Linked DNA regions of Thermobifida halotolerans. The protein of the gene in region 2 interacts with the protein of the main gene of each other region in a pairwise test. Links are inferred from orthologs where the notes say so. Each region holds a gene or a part of one and is shown on either strand. Other genes may lie near its edges. The genes, in order: ligA and leuS.

Region 1 (3,257 bases), 2.4 Mb from region 2 along the record:
TGCGCCGCTCCGGGGCACGCGCCCTCAGCCTGGACGCCACCCGGCTGACCCGCGAGTCCGACGAGTCCGTCGGGGTGGCGGTGGAGTCCGGGGTGGGGCTCCTGCTCGGCGTGGTCCCCGCCGTGGACACCGGACTGTCACAGCCGGTCGATACTGTCGAACCAGTACGTGAACTGTGGCACCGGATCGGCTTCGAACCCGAGCAGGCAACCCGCGACGTGGTCATCACCCCCGTGTGCGGGCTGGCCGGAGCGTCTCCGCGCCACGCCCGCGCCGCGCTCGACCTGTGCCGCGAGGCCGCGCGGGTGCTGCGGGAGGAGCCGCGGACCCGGCAGTGAACGAAAGGACGCGTGCGTGAGCGCACCAGACCCGACCTTCGCCGACGACGTCCCCGCCGACGTGCGGGAACTCCACGCGCGGCTGAGTCAGGACCTCGACGACCACAGCTACCGCTACTACCTCGGCTCGCCGGTCATCTCCGACGCCGAGTACGACCGGCTCATGCTCCAGCTTCGGGAACTGGAGGCCCGGTACCCGTCGCTGGTCACCCCGGACTCGCCCACCCAGAAGGTCGGCGCGCCCATCAGCAACGAGTTCGCCCCGGTCGAGCACCTGGAGCGGATGCAGAGCCTGGACAACGCGTTCGACGAGGAGCAGTTGACGGCGTGGGCGCAGCGGGTCGGCGCCGAGGTTCCGGTCGAGGCGTTCCTGTGCGAACTCAAGATCGACGGCCTGGCCGTGGACCTGGTGTACGAGAAGGGGCGCCTGGTGCGCGCCGCCACCCGGGGGGACGGCCGGGTCGGCGAGGACATCACCCTCAACGTCCGCACCATCGACGCCGTCCCGGTCCGCCTGGACGAGTCCCGGCACCCCGCGCCCGAACTGCTGGAGGTGCGCGGCGAGGTGTTCCTGCCCGGCGAGGCCTTCGAGGAGCTCAACGCCCGGCTCGCCGACGAGGGCAAGCCCCCGTTCGCCAATCCCCGCAACGCCGCGGCCGGATCGCTGCGGCAGAAGGACCCCCGCGTCACCGCGTCCCGGCCGCTGAGCATGCTCGTGCACGGCGTCGGCGCGCACCGCGGGGTCACCATCACCCGCCAGTCGCAGTCCTACGAGCTGCTGGCCGCGTGGGGGCTGCCGGTCAGCGACCGCACCAGGGTGCTGTCCGACCTCGACGGGGTCCGCGACTACATCGCCCACTACGCCGAACACCGCCACGACCCCGCCTACGAGATCGACGGCGTCGTGGTCAAGGTCGACGACGTCTCGCTGCAGCGCCGCCTGGGCTCCACCAGTCGCGCCCCGCGCTGGGCGATCGCCTACAAGTATCCGCCCGAGGAGGTCACCACCAGACTGGTCGACATCAGGGTCAGCGTGGGCCGCACCGGCCGGGTCACTCCGTACGCGGTGCTGGAGCCGGTGCGGGTCGCCGGATCCGAGGTCGAGTTCGCCACCCTGCACAACTCCCAGGAGGTCGCGCGCAAGGGCGTGCTGATCGGCGACACCGTGGTGGTGCGCAAGGCCGGGGACGTCATCCCCGAGATCGTGGGGCCGGTGGTGGACAAGCGCACCGGGGACGAACGGCCCTTCGTGATGCCCGCCGAGTGCCCGGAGTGCGGCACCCCGCTGGGCCAGCAGAAGGAGGGCGACGTCGACCTGCGCTGCCCCAACACCCGCTACTGCAAGGGGCAGTTGCGCGAACGCCTGGCCTTCATCGCCGGCCGCAAGGCCCTCGACATCGAGGCCCTGGGCTACGTGGCGGCCACCGCCCTGACCCAGCCGCTGGAGCCGGCCGAGCCGCCGCTGCGCGACGAGGGCGACCTGTTCGACCTCACCGTCGAGCAACTGCTGCCCATCCGGACCCTCGTCCTCGACCCCGACACCGCCGAACCCAAGATCGACCCCAAGACCGGCGAGCCCAAGGTGGTGACCTTCTTCGCCAACCAGAAGGGCGAGCCGAAGAAGACCGTCGAGAAGCTGCTCGAGCAGCTCGAAGCGGCCAAGCAGCGTCCGCTGTGGCGGGTGCTGGTCGCGTTGTCCATCCGGCACGTGGGACCGCGCGCGGCCGAGGACCTCGCCCGGCACTTCCGCTCCATGGACGCGATCGCCCGGGCCGACGAGGAGGAACTCGTCGCGGTCGACGGGATCGGGCCGACCATCGCGCGCTCCATCATCGACTGGTTCGCGGTCGACTGGCACCGCGAGATCGTCGAGAAGTGGCGGGCGGCCGGGGTCCGCATGGCCGAGGAGGGGGCCGACGACGGCCCCCGCCTGCTGGACGGGGTCACCGTGGTCGTCACCGGTTCGCTGGAGGGCTACAGCCGGGACGGCGCCAAGGAGGCCGTTCAGGAACTCGGCGGCAAGGTCACCGGGTCGGTCTCCAAGAAGACCGACTTCGTGGTGGTCGGCGCGAACCCGGGCACCAAGTACGACAAGGCCGTCAAACTCGGTGTGCCGATCCTCGACGAGGAGGGCTTCGAGGTGCTGCTCACCCGGGGACCGGAACCGGCCAGGAAAGCACGGCTGGTTCCCGAGGGCTCCGACGGGGCCTGAGTCGACCTCCGTGCGACAAAATCGGCCCCCGAACCGTCGGGGGCCTGTTTTACCTGACCAGTGAGGTAATACGATACGCGGTCAGGAGGTCACCCGGTCGGTGCCGCCCGTGGGGAGGAGGGAGGCGGCCACCACGGTCACCGACTTACCCAAAGTCTGCGTCCGGCGACACCTGGTGACGGAACAACGTAAGCTGGCTAACAGCGGTACAAGCCGTTGACGACTGTTTTCGACCACGGGGGATGGTCGGGACGGTCGCGTCAGAACCCGTGCGGGGCGCGAGGGGGGCGGGAGGGGAACTCAGCCGTCCGCGCGTTCCATGAACCATCCCGAGGACGTCATGAAAGATCCCAACAACACCCGGGATGTCGGCCCCCGGGTCGGGACGCCGCTGTGGTTGTACTTCACCAGTACCACGGTGGCCGGTTGCGTTCTCCTCGTCGTGTCCCTGATCTGGCTGGGGGCCGACCGACTCCAGGTGTTCGCCACCGAGCCGCTCGTGTGGGTTCTGCTGTGCATGGTCATCATCGGTGAGCTGCGACCCATCGCGGCGCAGCGGCCCACGGGCAACGGCAGCGCCCCCACCTCGCTGCCCTTCTCCTTCGCCCTCGTCATCCACTACGGGTTGCCGATCGCCGGACTGGTCCAGGCGGTGGGCTCGCTCCTGGCGGGCGTGGCGCGCGGCCACGCGCCGCACCGCATCGCCT
Region 2 (3,391 bases):
CGCGGTGCGGAAGCGGTGGGACAGGGTCATTTCGCTTGGTCTCTCCACAGGGACGGGACGGCCGCGCACCGGTGCGAAGCCACCGGTGCGCGCCTTCGGACTGCGCGCCGAGCCTCCGCGGACCGCTGCGCCCGTCGAAGTGCTCCCGGCACCGACACCGTCCGAGGGGATCACTTCCGTGACGGTCGACAACGGCGCGTCCACGAGGCCGGAGCGTTTCCGCTGGATGGGTCCCACGGTAGTCGGTTTCCGCGCGGCCGCGCGGGTCAAGTGCCGGATCCGGACGTCGCGGACGCCCCGCTACGTGGGACGGCCCCGCCTGCCGGGGCGCCTCGCCCCTCCCGTCGGGAAACGGGTGGCGCCGCGGGCCCGTCGTCGCGCGCTAACCTTGGGAGACAGACATCCGGACCGGCGGGCCCGAAAGTGCGTCCACATCTCGGGGGCGGCCGGTCCACCGACAGCAGGTCGCCAGATCGGAACCTGCTTCCCAGGGCGATGACCGGTAGAGGAACCACCCAACGATGACAGCGGTTAGCGGAGAGCAGACGACAAGCGACTCCTACGACGCCCGGGCACTGCAGGAGAAGTGGCAGGCCCGGTGGGCGAAGGAGAACCCCTTCACGGCCAGCGAGGACCCGGCCGACACCCGTCCGCGGCGCTATGTGCTCGACATGTTCCCCTACCCGTCGGGTGACCTCCACATGGGGCACGCCGAGGCGTTCGCGATCGGAGACGTCATCGCGCGCTACCACTTCGCGCGCGGCGAGAACGTCCTGCACCCGATCGGCTGGGACTCCTTCGGACTGCCCGCCGAGAACGCCGCCATCAAACGCGACTCCCACCCCGCCGAGTGGACCTACGCCAACATCGACACCCAGGCCGAGTCCTTCCGGCGCTACGGCATCTCCCTGGACTGGTCCCGCAGGCTGCACACCAGCGACCCCGAGTACTACCGGTGGAACCAGTGGTTCTTCGTCCGGTTCTTCGAGCGCGGCCTGGCCTACCGCAAGGACGGCCTGGTCAACTGGTGCCCCCAGGACCAGACCGTGCTGGCCAACGAACAGGTCGTGCAGGGCAGGTGCGAGCGCTGCGGCACCGAGGTCGAGCGCCGCGCGCTCAACCAGTGGTACTTCAAGATCACCGACTACGCCCAGCGGCTGCTGGACGACATGAAGCAGCTCGAGGGCGGCTGGCCGGAGCGCGTGCTGACCATGCAGCGCAACTGGATCGGCCGTTCCGAGGGCGCCGACGTCGACTTCGCGATCGAGGGTCGCGACGAGCCGGTCACCGTCTTCACCACCCGCCCCGACACCCTGTACGGAGCGACCTTCTTCGTGGTGGCCGCCGACGCGCCGCTGGCGGAGGAGCTGTGCGCGCCCGAGCGGCGTGAGGCGTTCGAGGCCTACCGCGCCCAGGTCAGCAAGCTGAGCGACATCGAGCGCCAGTCCACCGAGCGCGAGAAGACCGGCGTCTTCCTGGGGCGCCACGCGGTCAACCCGGTCAACGGCGAACGCATCCCGGTGTGGGCCGCCGACTACGTGCTGGCCGACTACGGGCACGGCGCGATCATGGCGGTACCCGCGCACGACCAGCGCGACCTGGACTTCGCCCGCGCCTTCGACCTGCCGGTGCGGGTCGTGGTCGACACCGGCGAGCCCGACCCCGCCGAGACCGGCGTCGCCACCCCGGGCGAGGGCGTCCTCGTCAACTCCGGCCCGCTCGACGGCCTGAGCAAGAGCGAGGCCATCCCGCGCATCATCGAGGTCCTCGCCGAACGCGGCACCGGCAAGGCCGCCGTCAACTACCGACTGCGCGACTGGCTGCTGTCCCGGCAGCGCTTCTGGGGCACCCCGATCCCGATCATCCACTGCCCCGACTGCGGTGAGGTTCCGGTTCCCGACGAGGACCTGCCGGTGCGGCTGCCCGACAACATGCGCGGCGCCGACCTGGCCCCCAAGGGGATCTCCCCGCTGGCCGCGGCCACCGACTGGGTCAACGTGTCCTGCCCCCGCTGCGGCGGCCCCGCCAAGCGGGACACCGACACCATGGACACCTTCGTCGACTCCTCCTGGTACTACCTGCGCTACTGCTCGCCCAACCTGGACACCGCCCCCTTCGACGTCGAGAGGGTCGAGAAGTGGGGGCCGATCGACCAGTACGTCGGCGGTGTCGAACACGCGATCCTGCACCTGCTGTACAGCCGGTTCTTCACCAAGGTGCTCCACGACATGGGCATGCTCTCCTTCACGGAGCCCTTCGTCCGGCTGCTCAACCAGGGCCAGGTCATCAACCAGGGCAAGGCGATGTCCAAGTCGCTGGGCAACGGGGTGGACCTGGGCAGGGAGATCGACCGGTACGGTGTCGACGCGGTCCGGCTGACCGTGGTCTTCGCCGGTCCGCCCGAGGAGGACATCGACTGGGCCGACGTCTCCCCGGGAGCGTCGCTGAAGTTCCTCAACCGCGCCTATCGGGTGATGGCCCAGGCCGGGGCGGCCTCCGAACCGGGTACCGACCCGGCCGCCGGCGACCTGGAACTGCGCCGGACGACCCACCAGACCCTGGCGAAGGTCACCGACGCGATCGAGGCCCAGCGGTTCAACGTCGCCATCGCCCGCATCATGGAACTGGTCACCGCCACCCGTCGGGCGATCGACTCCGGACCCGGCGCCGGGGACCCGGCGGTGCGTGAGGCGGCCGAGGTCATCGCGATCACCCTGGGCCTGTTCGCGCCCTACGTCGCCGAGGAGGGCTGGGAACTGCTCGGCCACTCCGGTTCGGTGACCGTGGGCACCTGGCGCACGCCCGACCCCGCGCTGCTGGTGCAGGAGAGCGTCACCTGCGTGGTCCAGGTGGCCAGCAAGGTCCGCGACAAGCTGCAGGTGTCGCCCGACATCTCCGCCGAGGAACTGGAGCGGCTGGCCCTGGCCTCGGAGAAGGTCCAGAACTTCACCGCGGGGCGTGAGATCCGCAAGGTCGTCGTGCGCGAACCCAAACTGGTCAACATCGTGGTCGCCTAGTCGGCGACCGCGGCGTCGGCGGGGCCGCGGCGGCGGCCCCGTACACGTATCGTCAGGACCCCACGCGACACGGCAGAAGAGGAACTGGGCGTACATGGGCGAGACGAGGCGGCGGGCACTGCTGCGCGGGACAGCCGCGCTGGGCGGAGTCGCCGTGGTGAGCACCGCGGCCGTCGTCGGCGGCCTGCTGTGGGACGCGCGCGGCCCCGCCGTCGAAGCCGCGTCCACCGACGCGCACCCGGTTCCCCCCGCCTGCGCGTCGGTACCGGCCGAAGCGGTCGGGACGGCGGTGCCGGGTGCGGTGCTGGAGTCCGACACGGCCGGGCCGCTGCCCCTGTCCGCCACGCGGTCGTGTGTCTGGTCCTCGGTGGATG

Evidence for each region.
Region 1: the proteins of leuS (region 2) and ligA interact in binary tests that used the Escherichia coli proteins (3 or more experiments, as listed by UniProt). The link is inferred for Thermobifida halotolerans from one-to-one orthologs.

Annotation. Positions count from the first base shown.
Region 1 is NZ_CP063196.1:5,423,652-5,426,908, forward strand. What follows is about bases 10-2,952. They hold ligA (NAD-dependent DNA ligase LigA), read left to right. Parts: upstream 10-354; coding sequence 355-2,550; downstream 2,551-2,952. Other genes in these bases: NI17_RS23975 (methionine synthase), read left to right, coding at 10-338; NI17_RS23985 (putative bifunctional diguanylate cyclase/phosphodiesterase), read left to right, coding at 2,891-2,952. Also shown: more of NI17_RS23975, read left to right, coding at 1-9; more of NI17_RS23985, read left to right, coding at 2,953-3,257. UniProt on the Escherichia coli protein: DNA ligase that catalyzes the formation of phosphodiester linkages between 5'-phosphoryl and 3'-hydroxyl groups in double-stranded DNA using NAD as a coenzyme and as the energy source for the reaction.
Region 2 is NZ_CP063196.1:2,988,584-2,991,974, reverse strand. The notes cover bases 193-3,269. They hold leuS (leucine--tRNA ligase), read left to right. Parts: upstream 193-521; coding sequence 522-3,017; downstream 3,018-3,269. Other genes in these bases: NI17_RS13390 (hypothetical protein), read left to right, coding at 3,112-3,269. Also shown: NI17_RS13400 (DUF6406 domain-containing protein), read right to left, coding at 1-30; more of NI17_RS13390, read left to right, coding at 3,270-3,391.